DNA from 4 places in the Mesorhizobium sp. 2RAF21 genome. Region 1 is predicted to be linked to each of the others. Evidence: riboswitches for the same ligand, from Rfam matches in the RefSeq annotation. Region 1 holds a riboswitch; each other region holds the start of a gene.
What was found. Region 1 has a riboswitch for cobalamin ahead of AB4136_RS16880 (precorrin-8X methylmutase). Riboswitches for the same ligand answer to the same signal wherever they lie in the genome.

Region 1 (5,103 bases):
TCGACATCAGGTTCGGAGTCCAGCGGATCGAGGTCGTCGAAATTGGAGATGTGCGGCAGGATCGGCACTGCGATCTTCACACGGCCGGTGCTGGTCCTTGGCGCGGATTTCTGCGTCAGCCCCAGCGCGTCCTCCGCCGGCAGGCGTCCGGCCCCATCGAAGAAGGGGATGAGCCCGAAGGACTGCCATCCGGTACGCTCGGCGATCTCCCGCATACCGTCGGCAAAAAGGGAGGTGTCGCCACGAAAGCGGTTCACGATGAAGCCGCGGATCATAGCGGCGTCTGCGGGATCGACGACGTGCTTCGTGCCGACGAGGCTGGCGATGACACCGCCACGATCGATGTCCCCGACTAGCTCGACGGGGACATTGCCGGCGCGTGCAAAGCCCATGTTGGCAATGTCGTTTGCCCGCAGGTTGATCTCGGATGCGCTGCCCGCTCCCTCCACCAGCACGAGGTCGGCCTGCGCCTTCAGCAGCGTGAAACTCTCCATAACCCGCGGCAGGAGAGAGGCCTTGATGCCTTGGTACTCGCGCGCATTCGCGTTGGCTACGACCTGGCCCTGGACGACGATCTGGGCGCCGACTTTGCTCTGCGGCTTGAGAAGAACGGGATTCATATGCACGCTTGTCGTCACGCGCGCGGCGTGGGCCTGCAGCGCCTGCGCCCGACCGATCTCGCCGCCATCGGCGGTCACGGCGGCATTGTTGGACATGTTCTGCGGTTTGAAGGGACGCACGAGCAGTCCGCGATTGGTATAGGCGCGCGCTAGCCCGGCAACGACTAGCGACTTGCCTACGTCCGAACCGGTGCCCTGGAACATCAGCGCACGTGACATCGCTAGAACTCGATGCCCCGCTGGGCTTTGACCCCTGCAGCGACGATCCGCGCCTCCATCTCGACGGTCCTCTTCCCGCTTACCTCCACATCCTGGATAGACTTGAGCTTCGTCATCTTGGCGCGGTGGCGTTCCTCATCCTTGGGATCGATATCGCTCATCTCACTTCACCTTAAGCGACAGCCCCGCCACCATCAGCAACACCGTGTCGGCAATTGCCGCAACCTGCTGGTTGAGCCGGCCGGCGGCATCACGGAACCGCTGGGCGAGCGCATTGTCCGGGACGATACCCTGGCCGACCTCGTTGGACACCACGAACCACGGCCCGCGCGGCCGCGACAGAACATCGGCTAGCCGCCGGCATTCGGCGTCAAGATCATGTTCAGCCAGCATGTGGTTGGTCAGCCACAGCGTCAGGCAGTCGACCAGCACCGGCTGTCCATCGGCCAGAGCCTCGAGCGCGCCGGCAAGGTCGAGCGGCGCATCGACGGTCCCCCAGCCTTCGCCACGCCGCGAGCGGTGCAGCGCGATGCGCTCGCGCATCTCCTGGTCATAGCCTTCAGCGGTGGCGATATAGGTCCACGGAGACGGATAGGCCGTCACCAGTTTTTCGGCATGCGCGCTCTTTCCGGAGCGCGCACCGCCGATGATGAAGGTCAATCCTTTGCGATCAGGCAAAGCTGTCGCGCAGGCTGGTCGCCGTGCCGGTGAAGCGTCCGCGCACCACGCCGACGATGGCGCCAATCACCAGCCAGAACACCAGATTGGTCACCGTCACCGCCACCACGAACTGGTGATGCAGATCTTCGGGGATCGGCGTCTCGAAGCTGTCGGGCTGCGGCGCGCCGACAATATGCGGCGCCACGATCAAGGCCACGGCAAGAATCGCCAGCGGCAGCGATTTGCGGAAGGCGATCAGCCCAAGACCGGCCGCGGTTGCCGCCACCGTTGCCCACCACCAGATCTGGCGCTGGGTGAGATCGGCCGCCGGCATCGCCGGCAGTTCCGGCGGCAGGCCGAGACCAGGCGCCAGCGTGAACACGGCAAAACCGGCCAGCCCCCAGAACACGCCCTGGCGCCAATTGCCGATGCCGCCTGCGAATTCGGAAACCGCGACCAGCACCAGCGCGAAGCCGATGCCGGTGACGATGTTGGCCAGCACGCTGAAGGCGAAGCGCTCGAAGCCGTCGGCCGGCGCCCAGCCTTCGTCCTCAGCCGGAGCGACCGCTTCGGTCGGCGCCGGTGCGACGCTGCTCATGGCATTGGTGTCCGTAGCGTTGGCCGCTGGCGCTGCCGCGGCATGCTCATGGCCGCCACCGGCCTGCTCGTAGACCTCCGCCTTCAGGATGAGCGGCACGGTGGCAAAGGCCTGCATGCAGTCGAGAACGACGCCGGCCACGAGCCCCGCGATCGCCGCGATGAACACGACGCTGCGAAACAGATTCATGATGTCAGGTCCTCGTCAGTGGCAGGGAAACGCCATCGAATGGCGATAGTCATGTCCGGCATTGTGAACGGCTTCCACGTGAGAGAAGCCGACGAAACCGATGAGGAAGAGGCCGAGCAGACCCGCCGAGGCGAACTGAAGATGACGCGCCTGTACTGAGACGGAAGCACCGAGAGTTGAAGTTGCCATGTTTAATCCTTTCGCCCTCCACCCGAGGACTCGATTGCAGTTGCGTCAACGGCAGGTATCCTGGCTCGCGGGTCAAGGCTCTGCTCCACCTTCCCGGGACCTTCGCCCCAGTGGCATGTCGGAGAAAGCTCGCCGCTTACAGTTGCGGGGGCAGCCGCGGAATTGGATCTCGCGATCCTCACCACATTCCCTATCGCGTCCCTAACATGGAACCGCCAACGCCACCACAATAGATGAAATCATGGATGCGGCAAACATAATCTTCGCTGCGTTGATGTACAGTTGACATCGAGGAGCGCCGTGCACTAAATGCCTGTCGACGGTCCATCCGCCCTAAAGCGGAAGGCTAAGAGGGAATGCGGCAAGCCTGCCTTTAGGTTCATCCGCAGCTGTCCCCGCAACTGTAGCCGGAGAGTTTCGCGCAATTCGCCACTGGAGGTGTCCGGGAAGGCAGCGCGAGACGATGATCCGGGAGCCAGGAGACCTGCCGTCGGCAATTTATTCCGACCGCCCAGCGGGTGCCCTGGGCAAGGAGCAGGACTTTGAAGATCGGTCTTCCGACGCCATGGACGCGTCCGCCGTCTGGCGAGCGACATGAACGTTGTCGTGTGCAATTCATGCCGTCATCCCGACGCTCCGCGTCCGAGACGCAGCTTATGACCGACGCAATGCGTTCTGATCGGCTCCCGCCCCGATACATCGCCCAACAAAGCAGAAATTTCGAGCGACCGGCAGGATGAGCGCCCCCGGTTCCGATTACATCCGCGATGGCGACGCCATCTACAATAAATCCTTCGCGATCATTCGCGCGGAAGCCGACCTGTCGCGCTTCTCGGACGCCGAGGCAGATGTCGCGGTGCGCATGATCCATGCCTGTGGCGTGGTCGATGCAGCACGCCATTTCGAATTCTCGCCGACATTCGTGGAAACAGCGCGGTCCGCATTGAAATCCGGCGCGCCAATCTTCTGTGATGCCGAAATGGTCGCCCACGGCGTGACGCGGGCGCGCCTGCCGGCCGCCAATGAGGTCATCTGTACACTGCGAGATTCGCGCACGCCTGACCTCGCCAGGACGCTCCACAATACGCGATCCGCCACCGCGCTGGAACTCTGGCGTGATCGCCTCGAAGGCTCGGTCGTCGCCATCGGCAATGCGCCAACGGCGCTATTCTATCTGCTCGACATGATCGCGGGCGGTGCGCCGAGGCCGGCAGCCATCATAGGCATGCCAGTCGGCTTCGTTGGTGCTGCCGAATCCAAGGACGCCCTGGCGGACGGCGGCTCCGGCATGCCTTTCGCTATTGTTCGTGGGCGAATGGGCGGCAGCGCAATGACGGCGGCAACGGTCAATGCGCTGGCGAGGGCTGGGCTGTGAGCGGGCAGCTGACCGGCGTCGGCACCGGGCCGGGCGATCCCGAGCTGCTCACGCTCAAGGCAATACGTGCACTAGCTGAAGCCGACGTTGTGGCGCATTTCGCAAAACGCGGCAACGACAGCAATTCACGTCGCATCGTGGTGGCGCATCTCAAGCCCGGCGTCATCGAACTGCCACTGCTCTATCCGGTGACCACCGAGATCGACAAGGCGCATGACGACTACCGCTCGGCCATCACCGATTTTTACGAGCGCTCCGCGCAGGAGGTCGCGGACCATCTCAGCGCAGGCCGCAACGTCGCCGTGTTGAGCGAAGGCGATCCGCTCTTCTACGGCTCCTACATGCATCTTCATGTTCGCCTGGCGCATCTCTACCCGACGGAAGTCGTTCCCGGCATCACGGCCATGTCGGGATGCTGGTCGGAGGCCGGCGTCCCGATCGTGCAGGGCGACGACATCCTGACCGTCCTGCCGGGCACCCTGTCAGAAACCGATCTCGCGCGGCGCCTGCGGCACATCGACGCTGCCGTGATCATGAAGATCGGCCGCAATCTGGGGAAAATCCGCCGCGCCCTGCAGGCCGCAGGCAAGCTCGACCGGGCGATTTATGTCGAGCGTGGCACGATGGAGAACAAGACCAATGTCCGGCTCGCGGACAAGCCGGACGATAAGGCGCCCTATTTCTCGCTGGTGCTCGTTCCTGGCTGGACGGCAAAGCTATGAGCGGGAGGCTCGTCGTCGTCGGCCTCGGTCCAGGCAATCCGGACCAGATTACGCCCGAGGCACGCGGGGCCGTTGGCGAGGCAACCGATCTGTTCGGCTACGGCCCCTATGTCGAACGCGTCGAGCTCGGTGCGCATCAGACGCGCTATGCCTCAGACAATCGCGAGGAAATCTCCCGCGCCTCCGCTGCGCTCGAAATGGCCGCGTCCGGTCGCCACGTTGCGGTCGTGTCCGGAGGGGATGCAGGCGTATTCGCCATGGCGGCCGCCGTCTGCGAGGCGATCGAGCACGGCCCGCAAGCCTGGCGCGGCATCGATGTCTCCGTCGTGCCCGGTGTTACCGCCATGCTCGCGGTCGCCGCCCGTATCGGCGCGCCGCTCGGCCATGATTTCTGCGCCATGTCGCTTTCTGACAATCTTAAACCCTGGGACGTGATCGAAGCGCGGTTGCGCGCCGTGGCCACTGCCGGTTTCGTCATCGCGCTCTACAACCCGATCAGCCGCGGTCGCCCTTGGCAGTTGGGAAACGCGT
Region 2 (5,103 bases), on a different contig from region 1:
GAAGGCGATGGCTGCCGGACCGACCGTCAGCGACAGCATGAACAGCAGCACGACCAGGACTGTCAGCGCCGCGAGCAGGGCGCGGTAGCGGGTCGTTTCACTCATGGCTTTTCGGCTCCCGAATGATCGCTGGCCGCCTCGACAAGCAATTGCACTGCCTCCGCCGTGAACGGGGTGCCGCAGATCGTGTATCTGGCCGGCACGGAAATGCTGCCGGTTTCCGCCGCCAGCGTTCTGTAGGCGGGGTGGACAAAGGTCTGCTGGGCAAGGGCCGGCGCGGCGTAGCGCGCCTCGCTGTCGACCAGCATGTCCGGCCTGGCCATGACCAGCAACTCCAGCGGCAATTGCTGGGTTCCGGACATGCCAAGCCTGGTGGCGAGATTGGTCAGGCCCGACGCGGTTACCACCGCGTCGACCAGGGTGCCGGCGCCGGAGGTGTAGGCATTGGCGTAATAGGTAGCGACGGTGATGTCGGGATGCGCCTTGGCCCTGGCCTCGGCCAGCTTGCGGTCGAGCTCGGCCACCAGCGCCTCGGCGCGGTTGCGGCGGCCGAGCATGTCGCCCATCCGCCTGAGGCCCGCCTTGACGTCGTCGAAGGAGGTTTCGGGCGCGAATTCCTCAACGCGGATACCGAGCCTCCTGAGCAGGCCGACCGTCGCTCGCGTCGTATAGCTGCCGGCAAGAACGAGGTCCGGCTGCATCAGGAACACTTCCTCGGCCAATCCGTGATTGATCGCGAAGCGCTGTGCTTCGTCCACCAGCACCGAGGTGTTGGGATCGGCGGCAAGATAGGAAACGGAATGAAGCTGGCCGTCGGCGGCCAACAGCATTGCCATCTGGTCGGTGCAGACATTCGTCGAGACGACGCGTCGCGGCGCCTCGCCGGCGCGCGCCGCGCCGGCAAACGCGACGAGGGCAAGGCCCGCTGTCAGTGCAAAGGCGGCGGCACGGTCGATCCAGCCGGTGTGGCTTGTGCTGTCTGGTGCCATCGCCTTGTCCTCGTTCACCGTCAGAATGTCCGGGTGAAGCTCAGATTGAAAGTCCGGCCGGGCGCGCGATAATCCGTCACCGTCGAATATTCGGCGTCGAACAGGTTCTCGACCGCGAACTTCACCTGCGAACGGGCGTCGAGCGCATAGAGCGCGGTGAAGTCCATCGTCACATAGTCCGGCAGTTTCACCGTGTTGGCCGCGTTGGCATAGCGCGCCGCGCCGTAGAGCAGACGGGCGGTCAGATCGAGCTGTTCGGTCGGGCTATAGGTGATCTCGGCCGTCGCCTTGAACCGGTCGCGATAGGGGATGTATTTGCCGTTGTCTTGGTTGAGCGGTTCGCGCACATCGACAGTCACCTTTCCGGCCCATTCAGTGTTGAAGCGGTGGTCGAGCGCCGCCTCGAAACCGGTGATGCGGGCCTTGGCCACGTTGAAGGGCCGATAAGTCGGCGGATTGGACGCGATCGCGTCGGCCAGCCAGGTCTGGTAGAAGGCGAGGTCGAGACTGGTGTCGGCGCCCGCCCGCCAGTTTAGCCCGACTTCGTAGGATTTGGATTTTTCCGGCTTGAGGTCCGGGTTGGAATAGCCCGGATAATAAAGCTCGTTGAAGCTCGGTGCCCTGAAGCCGGTGGCATAGGATGAGCGCAACGTGACGTCGGGCAGGATTTCATAGCTCGCGCCGACATTGTAGGTGGTGGCGCCGCCAAATTGGCCGTTGTGGTCATAGCGGATGCCGCTGTCGATCGTCAGCGCGTCGTATGATAGCGAGTATTGGCTGAACACCGCCGCCAGCGTACGCGCGGTCACGTCGAATTTGACGGTGGAATCCACCTGTTCGCGATAGGCCTCTACGCCGCTGGTCAGCACATGCGACATGGCGCCGGTGTCGAAACCCTTCTGGGTCGAGGCGAAGATGCCGTAGCGGCTGGAGTTGAAGCGGCTGTCGCCGGCGACGCCGTCGCGGAAATTGCGGGAGCGGTCGACGGAGCTCGACAGTTCGACGGTCGAGGACCAGTCCGCGCCATGCTTGATCTCGGTACCAAGTTTGCCGACGAAGCTTGTCGTGTCGACCTCGTTGGCGCCGGGATAGGAGGCGTCGTACTGGCCGCGACTGCGGGCAACCAGCGCATCGCCATAGATTCGGCCCCAGTCGAACTGCTTCGACAGCGAGGCGTTTACCGACCCCAACAGGAAGCCGTCATCGTCCGGCTCGTGGCCCCAGGCAGTCGGCATGGTGAAATCATAGCCGCGCGTGCCGATCACGCTGCCACCGAATGAATAGTCGACGCCGCTCGCGTTGTGACCGCGTACGTTGCCGGACAGGGTTCCGCCCCAGGGATGGCTGACGCCGGTGGTGATGGAGGCGCAACTGTCGCGGCCGTCGGCGCAGGGGCCGCCCTGCTTGGTGATGATGTTGACGACACCGCCCATGGCGTCGGAGCCGTATTGCGCCGAATGCGCGCCCTTGGCGATTTCGATGCGTTCGATCGAGTCGAGCGGAATGTTGCCGAGCGAGGCGGTGCCGGTGGTGACGGAACTGGCGCGGACGCCATTGACCAGCACCAGCGTCTGGCTGGCCGACATGCCACGCAGATAAAGATTGGCGCCGGCACCCTGACCTCCATAGGTGATGATGGAAACGCCTGTATAGGCTTTCAGCAGCGAGGGCAGATCGGGCGCGGCCGAGCGTTCGATGCTCTTGGCGTCGATCACCGTCACCGAGGAGGTCGAGCGCTCCAGCGTGGTTTCGCGTCTCAGCGGTGTGGTGACCACGATGCGGTCGAGCATCGTGACGTCGCCGCGGTCATTATTGTCCTGCGCGCCGGCATGGTTCGTCGAAGCCAGCGCCGCGGCACCAACCAGGAAAACAGTCTTTGTCACTTCCGCCCCCAAAAGGATCGACGGCGCAACGGCGCCGCAAGGTTCATCGCGAACCGCAGACGGATGTGGCGATGCGAGGATTTGCGACGGGTCGCATTTCACCTCTCGGCCGTTCCGGCACGCGGCAACACTTTGTCGTGTCACCGCCACGGAAGACCGCGCCTGATCACACCCCGTGATCAAGCATGGGTGACCGGAACAGGCAGGTCTCCTGACTTCCGTGTCATCGCTCTCTTCCGCCTTCCCGGTCGCGTCAGCGCCAGTGGCATCGTGGAAGAAGGCTCAACGGTTACAGTTGCGGGGGCAGTCGCGGCTTCGTCCGATTGCTCGGCCTCACCGTGTTCCCTTTTCATCCGCCTCGCGGCGGAACCAATTCCGATTCGGAAGCTAGCCATGGCTGCCCGACGCGTCAACCGGGCCGGCGAACGAATGCCGCGATGGCAGCGATGCCGCGACCTCAGCCGTAGTGGAGGCGCGGTTTCGGACCCTGGCCGACGAATTGCACGCCGACGCGGTCGTTGCGGCGCCAGCGCAGCACCGCTTCATAGGCGATGCCATCCACAGGCACGTAGAGGCTGAAGCGTTCGGGCACGACGACGTCGGCGGCCACCTTCAGTTCGGCACCGTTGGCATGCTGGTTGCGGATGACGCAGGGGATTTCCGATGTGTGGATACTGGTGATGATTGTGGCGCCCTTGAGCACGCGTTGCCGGTGCTCGCGCTCGCGATGTTCCGTTTCCTGTTCGGACATGACCGTCTCATCACCCGGCGCCATCGGGCTGCGGCGCGTCTCAATTAGAACCCGTGCAGGTAACCATGAACACCGACAATAGACAATTGCCGCGGTGTCGCGGCCAACAGCAATCTCCGATCGGGGTATCGAATTGATGAATCGGGACCGTGTCGTTTTCAGGACTTTCGCACCGGTCTGTGCGGCAGGCGGCGGGTGGCGTAGCGACAACATCGACCCGTAACATTGTTGCAATGTGACGACGCGAAGCAGGGCGACGGCATCTGGTGCCGCAATGATTTCGAGATGAGGCCTGCAATGCGCTTGTTATCTGTGGTGTGTATCGCTGTTGTTCTGTCCGGCTGTCAGAACACACGCGATCGGGAACGCTGTCTGTCCTACGGGTTTATCGACGGAACCCCAAGCTTCTCAAGATGTCTGCAGCAATTTGACCTGGACAGGGATCGCCGGGGCGACCGCCCGTTCGACGACGAGCGCTACGAATACTGACGGCATGGACCGCGACGTGATCTCCGGCTAAAGCACACCCCTCTCAAGCAACAGTGACCAATGCACGTATTGATCGTTGAGGATGATCGCGAGCTCGCATCCTCGTTGAAGCACATCATGGAAAGCGCGATCGGGGTGACCGACGCTTTTGCGACAATCGCGGAAGCCGAGGCGGCCTTGATCGCCCATCCGTTCGATCTGGTGATCATCGACCGCCGGCTTCCCGATGGCGACGGCCTTTCGCTGCTTCCGGTGCTGCGCCGGCTGCGGCCGCGGCCCGCCACCTTGGTCCTGACCGCGCTGGACGACCCTTTCGACATCGCATCGGCCCTGGACAAAGGGGCGGACGAATATGTCGGCAAACCCTTCGAGCCGACCGAGCTCGTCGCCCGCGCCCGCGCGGTCCTGCGCCGCTACAGCCTGGACGCGCTGGGCACCACGCAGATCGGCAATCTGGTGTTCGATCTCAACCACAGGTCGGCGAATGTGGGGCAGAAGGTGCTGGAGATTCCGCGCCGCGAACTGGCCATACTGGAAACCCTGGTGCGGCGCGCCGGGCGCGTCGTCCAGCGCGAGACGCTGGAAGCGTCCGTCTACAACATCAATGAGGACATCGAATCCAACGCCCTGGACTCGCATGTGAGCCGCCTGCGGCGGCGTCTGCGTGAAGCCGATTGCGACGCCGTGATCAAAAGCGTGCGCGGCATCGGCTACATGCTGGTGTCGGAATGACGCGGTTGCGCCGATCCATCGCCTTTCCGGTTGCCACCCTTTTGGTCGCCGGCATGCCGATCGTCATGATTTTGAGCACCGTGCTGACGCTCGCTGTTCTCGTCAGCACCAGCCTCGAGGAGCGGCTGCGCATCAACACGACTGAGCTTTCCAAGGTTCTGTCCGCGGCCATCACCTATGACGCGAGCGGACATCTCGTGCTCGACGGCAAGCGGCTTGCCACGAACATCGTCGACTTCGCCGAGGCGCAACCCACCTT
Region 3 (5,103 bases), 170 kb from region 1:
GAACTCGTGGTCCGAGGAGATGCCGTGGCCGAAGGCGCGGTCGAACGTCTTTGCCCGCTCCGACCAGTAGGCGCGGATCTGTTCCTTCAGGTGAAAGTTGGGGCGATGGGGATCGTCGCTCACTTGCCGAAACCGTTCCGCGCCAGGATCTCGTCGAAGCGCCTGCGGGCTCGCTCGGGCACATCGGCAGGGACAAAGCTCTCCGGCAGTGCCGCCCCGCCGACGCGGATCACCATCACCATGCCCATCGCAAAATGCGGCGAACACTTGATGCCGTAGAACCCCTCCTGGTCGAGCGTCACCTCGATCTCCTCGTTGAGCTTGCCCTTGAAGCCGGCATTGCCGTCCGGAACCATGCCCTCGATCGTCACGGCGTTGTGGTCGGCGCTGGCATTCAGGAACTTCACCTTGTCCCCGGGCTGTAGCGACAGAAAATCAGGCTCGTAGGTCATCGGCCCGGCTGCGCCGCGGTTCAGCATCTTCACCTCGTACATCTCGGCGAGAGCAGCAGTCGGAACCGCCAGCGTGAGGACGAGTGCGAAAACCAACGAGCGCATGGAAAGACCTTTCAGGCAACTTGATGGAAGCGGAACATGGAAGCGCCGTCGGTGGGATCGACAACAATACCGGTGCGTACGCCGAAGACAGCGCCGATCCGTTCGACGGTCAGCACTTCTTGCGGGGGCCCCAGCGCAACGAGGCGGCCGCTGGCCATAACCCCTATGCGGTCGCACGAAAGCGCCTGGTTGAGATCGTGCAGCGCCACAACCGAGGTAACCGGAAGCCTTGCGACGAGGTGGAGGATCGAGAGCTGGTGCTGGATATCGAGATGGTTCGTTGGCTCATCGAGCAGCATGATTTCTGGCCGCTGCGCCAAGGCACGAGCGAGATGGACACGCTGGCGCTCGCCGCCGGAAAGTGTCGTCCAGGAACGGCCCTCAAAACCTTCCATGTCGGTGTCGGCAAGCGCCTGCGCGACAATTCGGTCGTCTTCAGGCGACCAGGGCTGCAGCGGAGAGAGCCAAGGTGTGCGGCCGAGCTCGACGGCGTCCTTCACCGTGAACGCTTCCGTGGTTTCCGACTGCTGCTCGAGGAAGGCAACGAGCTGCGCGATCTCTCGCCGCGGCATCAATTGAAGCGGCCTGCCCTTCAGCACCATGTCGCCTGAAGTCGGGCGGGGTATCCCGCCGAGCAATTTCATCAACGTCGATTTGCCCGAGCCGTTCGGGCCGACAAGGCCGAGCATCTCGCCCTCGTTCACGACGAGATCGATGCCGCTGATGATCGGCTTGCCGCGTGCCGACCAGCCGATGTCTCGCGCTTCGAGGATCATGGCCCGCGCCGTCCGCGCAGGAGGATCAGCGCAAAGGCCGGCGCGCCGACCAACGCAGTGATGACCCCAATCGGCAAGACCTGACCCGAGATGATCGTGCGCGAAAGAACGTCGGCAGCAATGAGGAAAGCGGCCCCGATGAGCGCGACGGCTGGCCCCAGACGGCCATGTCGAACGCCGACAAGGAATCGCGCCGCGTGCGGGATGACAAGTCCGACAAAACCGATAGAGCCGACGATGCTGACCATTACGGCGGTGACCAGCGCGGTCAGTCCGATGAGGACGACCTGGACCTGTCGGACATTGATGCCGAGGGACGAAGCCGATTCCGCGCCAAAGGCGAAGGCGTCTAGGGCCCGCGCATACCAGATGCAGGCGAGCAGACCGACGAGCGCAATCGGGACGGCCAGCCACACGTCGGGCCAGCGCACCCCGCTGAGGTTTCCGAGCAGCCAGAACATGATCGCGCGCGCCTGCTCGGCATTGGCGGACTTGGTGATGATGAAAGAGGTCAGCGCGTTGAACAGCTGCGATCCGGCGATGCCCGCAAGGATGATCTGCCCATGCCGTGCAGAGACACCCCGCCGCCAGCGGCCGGGCAAGCCCGGCGACCAGCAGAAAAGCGGCGACCGCCCCGGCAAAGGCACCGAGCGACATCGAGATCGCCCCCGCGCCCAGCCCAGCGACCGTAACCGACACCGCGCCCGTCGACGCGCCGGCCGATATCCCAAGAAGGTATGGGTCGGCGAGCGCATTGCGCAGCAGCGACTGAAGCACCATGCCGGAGATCGCCAGCCCGGAGCCGCAGCAGGCGGCAACGATCGCGCGCGGCAGCCGGTAGTTCCAGATGATGCCTAGGTCGATCGGATCGACGACATAGGTCGCGCCAAACATCTGGTTGGCCAGGACCTGCAGGACCGTCGAGACGGGGATCGGCGTTTCTCCAATGCAGGTGCCGGCAAGTACCGCCGCCAGAAGCGCGACGATGACCAGCGCCCCCCGGCGAAGCCGGGAGGCGTATACTGCTTGCGTATGGGAAAGGCTCAATTCGGGCCTACTTGGCCAGCCCGAAATCCTTCAGAGCACTGGACAGGACTTCGATGCCGTTGATGGTGCGGATAGTCGCATCCATGGCGTGCGCGTCCATGACGACGATGCGGTTGTTTTTCACCGCATCCATCTGGCTGGCGACCGGGTCGGACTTGAGGAATTCGAGCTTCTTTTCGACATCGTCGGCGGGGAAGCGGCGACGGTCCATCTTGGCGACGACGGTCATGGTCGGGTTCGCCTTGGCGATCGTCTCCCAACCCACGACCGGCCATTCCTCGTCGGACTCGATGATGTTCTTGATGCCGAGCTGTTCCATGATGTAGCCGGGCCCACCCTTGCGGCCAGCTACATAGGGGTCGATGTCCATCTCGGCGCTGGAGAACCAGAACACGGCCGATACGTCATCGAGGTTAAGAGCCTTCGCGTCGGCGACCGCCTTTGCCTCGCGCTCGGTGAGGCTGGCCACGACTTCCGCACCCTTTTCCTGGACATCGAATATTTGAGCGAGTTCACGCACGCCCTGGTGGATCGTCGCCGTCGAGAACAGGGTGCTTCGCGTGCCGTCGACACCAACCGTGTTGTCCTTGCCCACGCAGTCGGCGGGCATGATGTAGGTCGGGATCTTGATGTCGTGGAACTGCTGGCGCGTCGCAACGATGCCCTGCGGACCGATATGCCATTCGAACTGGATGACGACAAGTTCCGGTCTCTTATTGACGACGGCCTCGAAGCTCGGATCATTGTCGGCCAACCGCTCGACCCTGTCGTTGATCTCCTGAACTCCGGCAAAACTTCGTTGAACCACACCGACGTGCCCTTAACCTTGTCGCCGAGGCCCAGCAAATAGAGGACTTCGGTCGCCGCCTGGCCGACCGTCACGGCAGAACCAGGCGCCTTCTCGAACGTCAGAGTCTCGCCGCAGTTCTGCAGCGTCAGAGGATATTTGATTGGTTCTGCCGATGCGGCGGCGGTCAGAAACGTGAAGCTAGCGGCGGCGAATGCCAGGCGTGCGAGGGTCATGACTACGATATCTCCGATCGGTGTTGGACTCGAGCCGGAAAATGCGGGTCAGGACGGCAATGATCGTCATCACGTCGCAACAGACGAGATGCGGCTGCACTCCAGGTGTGGCTAGCGTCATCGACAACCTCCCCGGACAACCCCGCCCGGCGCGTTCAGTTACAGTTGTCGGTAGGTCTCCTGACTTACGGGTCATTGTCCGTCTCGGCCTTCCCGGGGGCTAATCCCAGTGGCATGATCGAGATGGACTTACCGCCTACAGTTGCGGGGGCAGTTTCGGTTCGCGGACAAGGCCGCGGCGAATTCCCTGTTATTTCCTTACGGAAACCGACACTCGTTCCTAGCGGAATGCACCACATGCATCAAGTAGCCGCATCGCCTTTTGCTTGAGAGGCTCCATGCAGCGCCGCGATGATCGCGTCGAGGCCGTCGGTCAGCGCGGCAGGGCCTGGCTGCAGAATCAGCGGCGACTTGATCTCGAAAATGCGGTTGTTGCTGACCGCCGGAATGGCGCTCCAGCCGGGCCTAGTCCTGATCTTGTCGGGCACGACTTTCTTGCCGCACCAGGATGCGAGGATGACATCTGGCGCTGCCGCCACGACGTCTTCCGGGGAAACGATGCGGTCCTTGGCAGCCTTCGCTCCGGCCTTGTCCGGGAAGACATCGTCGCCGCCGGCAATGCAGATCAGCTCAGAAACCCAGCCAATCCCGCTGATCATCGGATCGTCCCATTCCTCGAAATACACCTTCGGACGCGGAGCGCCACGAACGGAAGCAGCTATGTCTCGGAGCCGCGCTTCGTAGTTCTTCGCCAACCGCTCGGCCTTGTCGGCGGCTCCGACCAGGGCACCCACGGTGCGGATCATGGCGAGGATGCCGGCAATGTCCCGCTGATTGAAGGCATGCACCGTCACGCCTTCGCGGATCAGGTTCATGACGATCTCGGCCTGGAGGTCGGAGAAGGTGAAAACCAGATCCGGATCGAGGGCCAGGATCTTCGGGATGTCGGCCGAGGTGAATGCGGAGACACGAGGTTTCTCGCGGCGCACCTGCGGCGGGCGCACCGCATAGCCGGACACGCCGACGATGCGGTCCTGTTCGCCGAGAAGATAAAGTGTCTCGACAGTTTCCTCGGTGAGGCAGACGATTCGTTCAAGCGGATAGCGTCCGGCCATCGACGTCAGGCATAGCCGGTGGCGCGGTCACGAGCGTCTGCTGCCAGCAAACCTATCGCGACCGCAAGCCGGTGGAAGATAAGAAGTCCAGCGAGCGCCAGCAGATTGGTCCAGAGGATCTGCGCGATCACCGCGAAAGAGAAGGCTTCATCGCCGGACGGCAGCAGCGCGGTCGCAAAGAACAATACAGCTTCGTAGACAAGGAACGCCGAGGCGAATCCTCCTGCCAGCGCGAAGAGGCCGGAGGCGATCCAGCGCCGAATCAGCATCACCGCGCCCACGGCCAGCGAGGCAGCGAGGCCGATGGCGGCGCCCCAGGCAAAGCTATCCCATGTCCGCGGATAATCGAGCAGAAGGTATCCGGTCGATTGGTTCACGAGCCAGGCCACGGTGGTCAGCGTCAGAGCAAGGCGCACAGACATACGAGTCCCCGCGATTGTCGCAATGGCCGCAAATGGCGTGGCGCACGCCAGCGCCAGACTGAACAACGCGCTGCCGGTCGCAACCAGGGCGATCCACATCACA
Region 4 (5,103 bases), on a different contig from region 1:
GACCGACGCGCGGCGGCCTTCCAGTTCGCCGATGATGAGGCGGCCGGACACACCTTCAGCCTCGAAAGCCGGCAGCGACGTGCCCGCCGTGTTTTCGAACACCGGCGCCATTTCCTCGTCTCTGTCGGGCAGCGCGATCCAGGTCTGCAGGCCCGACATCGACATCGGCGAGCCGCGCAGTTCCTCTGGCGTGCGTTCGGAATGAACGATGCCGCGCCCGGCCGTCATCAGGTTCACGTCGCCCGGCGAGATGACCATTTCGGTGCCAAGCGAATCGCGGTGCCTGATCTTGCCGTCGAACAGATAAGTCACCGTCGACAGGCCGATATGCGGATGAGGGCGCACGTCCAGCGCCTTGCCGGCGCGCAGGATGGCGGGCCCCATGCGATCGAAGAAGATGAAGGGACCGACCAGCCGGCGCTTGGCGATCGGCAATGCGCGGCGCACCTCGAAACCGCCAATGTCTTTGGCGTTGGCGATAACCATCAGTTCGATGGCGTCGCAGGAAAAGGCGTCGCCGGGTTCGGGATCGTTTCCGGGAAAGAAGCTCATGGGTGTTGCTCCATCCGGCGGCGGCGCCGCCTCATGGAAGGAAACTTATACCCCTGCCCGGTTCAGGCATACCGGCGATGCGACGACGGTTTGTTCACCGCATCAATCCCCGTCGAGCGGCTCCGTGCCGACCGGCTTGCCGTCGCGGGCGAGCCTGATCTTCTCCACCTTGTCCTCGGCCGCCTTGAGCAGGCGGTCGCAATGCGCCTTCAGCGCCTCGCCGCGCTCGTAGATGCGGATCGACTGGTCGAGCGGCACGTCGCCGCGCTCCAGATCGTCGACGATCTTCTCCAGCGCATCCAGCGCCTGTTCGAAGCTCATCGCCTTGACGTCTTCATTCGCTTCCGCGGCCATCCCTTATCCTTTCATCAGGCGGCCGACATGCGCTGCGACCGAAAATGCCAATCCGTGCAGGTCGTAGCCGCCTTCGAGCAGGCTGACCAGCCTGTTTGCGCTGTGGCGGCGGGCGCTGTCCATCAGCTGCCCGGTCGCCCAGTCGAAATCGTCCTCGGTCAGGTTGATCTCGGCCAGCGGGTCGCGATGATGCGCGTCGAAGCCGGCCGAGATGATGACGAGATCCGGCGCGAAGGCGTCGATCGCCGGCAAGACACGGGTGCGGAACGCCTCCCGGAAGACATCGCTGCCGGTGGCTGGCGCCAGCGGCGCGTTGACGATGTTGCCGGCACCGGTCTCGTTCTTGGCGCCGGTGCCAGGGAAAAGCGGCATCTGATGCGTCGAACAGTAGAGCACCGAGGGATCGTCCCAGAAAATGTCCTGGGTGCCGTTGCCGTGGTGCACGTCCCAGTCGACGATGGCGACACGCTCGACGCCATGCTTTTCCTGCGCGTGACGCGCGGCAATCGCGGCAGTGTTGAACAGGCAGAAGCCCATGGCGGTGGTCTTTTCGGCATGGTGGCCGGGCGGCCGCGCCGCCACGAAGACATTGTCGGCATCGCCGGCGAAGACATCGTCCACCGCCGCATTGGCAGCGCCGATCGCGGTCAGCGCAGCCTGCCAGGTCTTCGGGCTGGCAGTGGTGTCGGTGTCGATCTGGGCAAGGCCGGTCGCGGGGATCGCCTTGCGCACGCGTTCGACGAAATCCCTCGGATGGCAATAGAGGATGGTCGCCTCGTCGCCCAATGGCGCCTCGCGCCGGTCGAGCGCGGCGAAAGCCTCGTCGTCGAGCACACGCTCGATGGCGCGCAGCCGGTCCGGCCGCTCCGGGTGGCCGGGCGGCGTGATGTGCTCCAGAAAGATCGGATGCGAATAAAGGCGGGTCGTCATCGCCCTATCTTATCAGCAATGGTCGTGATGGCCACGCGACAAGCGGCATGGCGCTGGGGAAAATGCCCGGCGCGTCATTTGGCGTCGGCTTCCCGGCTGTTCTTACGCCGGCAATGCGCTAAGATGACATCGCTGCCAGGTGCCCGCTGCGAGGCGGGAGAATCGGGAACACGGTGAAAATCCGTGGCGTGCCCAGCGCTGTATGGGGGACCGCTCGGCAAAGGCCACTGTTTTTCGGAACGGGAAGGCGCCGCAAGCGGGACGAACCCAAGCCAGAAGACCGGCCGGGCAGGAATGGTCATCCGCATGGACGGGCGGATGGTATGGTTCCGATCGCAAGGGAAACGCGATGCACGCCGTCCGCACTCCAGCCTCCCCCGACAATTCGTTCGAGGATTTCGAACGCGACGCCGTCTACCGCGCCATCTTCACGCGCCGCGACGTGCGCAGCCATTTCCGCCCAGACCCCATCGACGACGCCGTGCTGGCGCGGCTTCTGACGGCCGCGCATCACGCACCCTCGGTCGGCTTCATGCAGCCCTGGAACTTCGTCGTTGTCCGCGACATGGGCCGGCGCGAGGCGGTGCGCGACCTGTTCCTCGCGGCGCGCAACGAGGAACTGCCACACATCGCCGGGGAGCGGCAGGCGCTCTACCGCAAGCTCAAGCTGGAAGGCATCTGCGAAAGCGCGCTGAACCTCTGCATCACCTGCGACCGGCGCCGCAGCGAGGGCTCGCCGCTCGGCCGCTGGCACAATCCGCAGATGGATCTCTTCAGCACGGTCTGCGCCGTGCAGAATTTCTGGCTGGCGGCGCGGGCGGAAGGCATCGGCGTGGGCTGGGTCAGCATTCTCGATGCCGACGCGCTCAAGCGCCTGCTCGACATTCCCGAGCCGGTCGTGCCCATCGCCTATCTCTGCGTCGGCCATGTCCGCGAGTTCGCCGCGCGGCCGGACCTGGAGCACAGCGGCTGGGCCTCGCGGCTGCCGCTGGCCGACCTCATCATGAGCGAGACCTATGCCGGCGCCGGCGAGGAGGCGCTGAAGGCCGCCTGCGTTGCACCCGGCGCGGACCGGTAACCGTCAGGCAGCCTGATTGTCGCGCACGCGCAGCCCTTCCAGAAGCGCGCGAAAGGATTTGACCGCCTTCTTCGACGTCTCATGCGGATCGTCGGCGTTGGCGATCCACTGTGCGGCGTAAAGCGAGGCGCCGCTGACGATGCGCGCCATCGCCTCCGGGTCGATGTCGCCGACCACGCCCTCCTCCTTCAGCGCGGTGAGGTTGCCGGTTATCGAGGTGATACAGGCATTGGCATTGGGCCATTGCGACGGGTCGCCGAGGATTGCCGGACCGTCGCGCAGCACGATGCGCTGGATTTCCGGCTCCAGCGCCATTTCGATATAGCCGACATTCTCATCGACGAAGCGCTGCCAGCGGTCCGTCGCCCGGGCCGAGATGACGCACAGCCGCTCGTTCATCTCCGCGTCGAGCTCGGCGATGACGGCCTCCAGCAATCCCTTCTTGTCGCCGAAGTGATGATAGAGCGCGCCGCGGGTCAGCCCCGCCTCGGCGGTGAAGTCGTCCATCGAGGCGTTGGCGTAACCGACGGTGGCGAAGGCGCGCCGCGCCGCCGCGATCAGCTTGGCGCGCGTCTCGGCGATCATTTCGCTGCGAGGTTTGTGCGCGGTCCTCATCTGGTCGTTCCTTTTCACATACGTCGCGTATATTTTTTCACATACGCACCGCATATTAATTGACATACGCAACGTATGCAATTATCTCATTCGCATACGCCACGTATGTATGTGGCACCCCTTCGAAAATCCAGGAGTGCTCCGATGCACAATCCTTACAGCGAAATCTTCCGAACCCCGGGAACCAAGGGTTTTGCGGCCGCGGCCTTCATCGCCCGCCTGCCCATCGCCATGGCGCCCATCGGCATCGTCGCCATGCTGTCGCAGACGCGCGGCGAATATTGGCTGGCCGGCGGCGTTTCCGCCACCTTCGCCTTCACCAACGCCTTCCTGGCGCCGCAGATATCGCGGCTGGTCGACCGCATGGGCCAGACCGCCGTCGCGGTGCCGACGACGATCGTCTCGATCATCGCCTTCGCAGCACTTCTCGTCGCCACCAACCAGGACTGGCCGGCCTGGACGCTGTTCGTCTCGGCCTTCCTGGCCGCCGCCATGCCCAGCGTGCCGGCCATGGTGCGGGCGCGCTGGACCGAAATCTTCCGCGACCGGCCTGAGCTCAACACCGCCTTCGCCTTCGAATCGGCGGCGGATGAGCTCGTCTACATTGCCGGCGCCTCGCTGTCGGTCGGCCTCTCCGTCGCCCTGTTCCCGGAAGCCGGCATGCTGGCCAGCACATTGTTCCTCGCCTTCGGCATGACGGCCTTCATCCTGCAGCGCGCCAGCGAGCCGAAGGTTAGGCCGCTCGAACATGGCAGCGGCGGCTCGGCCATCGCGCTCTGGCCGGTGCGCATCGTCACCTTCGCCCTCATCTTCGTCGGCGCGATCTTCGCCACCGCCGAGGTGAGTTCGGTGGCCATCACCAAGGAACTCGGCCAACCGGGTGCTGCCAGCCTCGTCATCGGCGTCTATGCGCTGGGCTCCTTCGCCGTCGGCCTGATCGTCGGCGCGCTCAACCTGCAGGCGCCGAAGCAACGCCTGCTCGCCATTTCGCTCGCCATCATCAGCCTGACCACGTTGCCGCTGCTGGTCGCCAACACCGTGCCGCTGCTGGCAATCGCCATCTTCTTCAGCGGCGTGGCGATCTCGCCCACCTTCATCATGGCCTTCGGCATCATCGAACGCCGCGTGCCAGAAGCCATGCTCACCGAAGGCATCACCTGGGTGATGACGGGCATCGGCATCGGCATGGCGCTCGGTGCTTTCGTGGCCGGCTGGGTGGTCGACAATTACGGCGCGCAGAACGGGTTCTGGGTATCAGTGGTTGCAGGCATGATCGCCTTCGTGACAGTGCTCGCCGGCCAGAAGGCACTGGCCGGCGAAGACGAGGGCAATCTGGTATCGGCCGTGCCACAATCGGCGAAGTAAGACTGCCCCAAGCCAACGCCGGTCATTTACCGGCGAAGATGGCGGCAGTATCGAAGCCTGCTCGGTATTGACAGGCATAGCGGGCCGCCGATTGAGGCGGCTCGCATCGGTTTTGAGATATCGTCCCCTTGCAGGTCGCCAGCATGCGCAATCCCTATAGCGAAATATTCAAGGCGCCCGGCGCCAGGGCGTTTTCGGCGGCCGGCTTC

Region 2: another riboswitch for cobalamin. It lies ahead of AB4136_RS12530 (TonB-dependent receptor domain-containing protein); the one in region 1 lies ahead of AB4136_RS16880 (precorrin-8X methylmutase).
Region 3: another riboswitch for cobalamin. It lies ahead of AB4136_RS16045 (ABC transporter substrate-binding protein); the one in region 1 lies ahead of AB4136_RS16880 (precorrin-8X methylmutase).
Region 4: another riboswitch for cobalamin. It lies ahead of bluB (5,6-dimethylbenzimidazole synthase); the one in region 1 lies ahead of AB4136_RS16880 (precorrin-8X methylmutase).

The regions. Positions count from the first base shown of each region.
Region 1 is NZ_JBFRGM010000009.1:252,285-257,387, forward strand. It holds gene AB4136_RS16855 (cobyric acid synthase) at 1-839, opposite strand, end outside; gene AB4136_RS16860 (hypothetical protein) at 842-1,000, opposite strand; gene cobU (bifunctional adenosylcobinamide kinase/adenosylcobinamide-phosphate guanylyltransferase) at 1,002-1,517, opposite strand; gene AB4136_RS16870 (CbtA family protein) at 1,510-2,286, opposite strand; gene AB4136_RS16875 (CbtB domain-containing protein) at 2,302-2,475, opposite strand; cobalamin riboswitch at 2,509-2,707, opposite strand; cobalamin riboswitch at 2,779-2,981, shown strand; gene AB4136_RS16880 (precorrin-8X methylmutase) at 3,212-3,850, shown strand; gene AB4136_RS16885 (precorrin-2 C(20)-methyltransferase) at 3,847-4,572, shown strand; gene AB4136_RS16890 (precorrin-3B C(17)-methyltransferase) at 4,569-5,103, shown strand, end outside.
Region 2 is NZ_JBFRGM010000006.1:318,901-324,003, forward strand. It holds gene AB4136_RS12520 (FecCD family ABC transporter permease) at 1-105, opposite strand, end outside; gene AB4136_RS12525 (ABC transporter substrate-binding protein) at 102-989, opposite strand; gene AB4136_RS12530 (TonB-dependent receptor domain-containing protein) at 1,010-2,872, opposite strand; cobalamin riboswitch at 3,057-3,261, opposite strand; gene AB4136_RS12535 (PilZ domain-containing protein) at 3,330-3,623, opposite strand; gene AB4136_RS12540 (response regulator transcription factor) at 4,173-4,844, shown strand; gene AB4136_RS12545 (sensor histidine kinase) at 4,841-5,103, shown strand, end outside.
Region 3 is NZ_JBFRGM010000009.1:84,728-89,830, forward strand. It holds partial or broken gene AB4136_RS16025 (methyltransferase domain-containing protein) at 1-123, opposite strand, end outside; gene AB4136_RS16030 (pseudoazurin) at 120-557, opposite strand; gene AB4136_RS16035 (ABC transporter ATP-binding protein) at 569-1,333, opposite strand; partial or broken gene AB4136_RS16040 (FecCD family ABC transporter permease) at 1,330-2,380, opposite strand; partial or broken gene AB4136_RS16045 (ABC transporter substrate-binding protein) at 2,388-3,403, opposite strand; cobalamin riboswitch at 3,557-3,750, opposite strand; gene AB4136_RS16050 (cobalamin-binding protein) at 3,766-4,578, opposite strand; gene AB4136_RS16055 (hypothetical protein) at 4,584-5,103, opposite strand, start outside.
Region 4 is NZ_JBFRGM010000007.1:83,630-88,732, forward strand. It holds gene AB4136_RS12970 (pirin family protein) at 1-552, opposite strand, end outside; gene AB4136_RS12975 (exodeoxyribonuclease VII small subunit) at 655-906, opposite strand; gene AB4136_RS12980 (histone deacetylase family protein) at 910-1,836, opposite strand; cobalamin riboswitch at 1,957-2,139, shown strand; gene bluB (5,6-dimethylbenzimidazole synthase) at 2,186-2,914, shown strand; gene AB4136_RS12990 (TetR/AcrR family transcriptional regulator) at 2,918-3,529, opposite strand; gene AB4136_RS12995 (MFS transporter) at 3,674-4,894, shown strand; gene AB4136_RS13000 (MFS transporter) at 5,038-5,103, shown strand, end outside.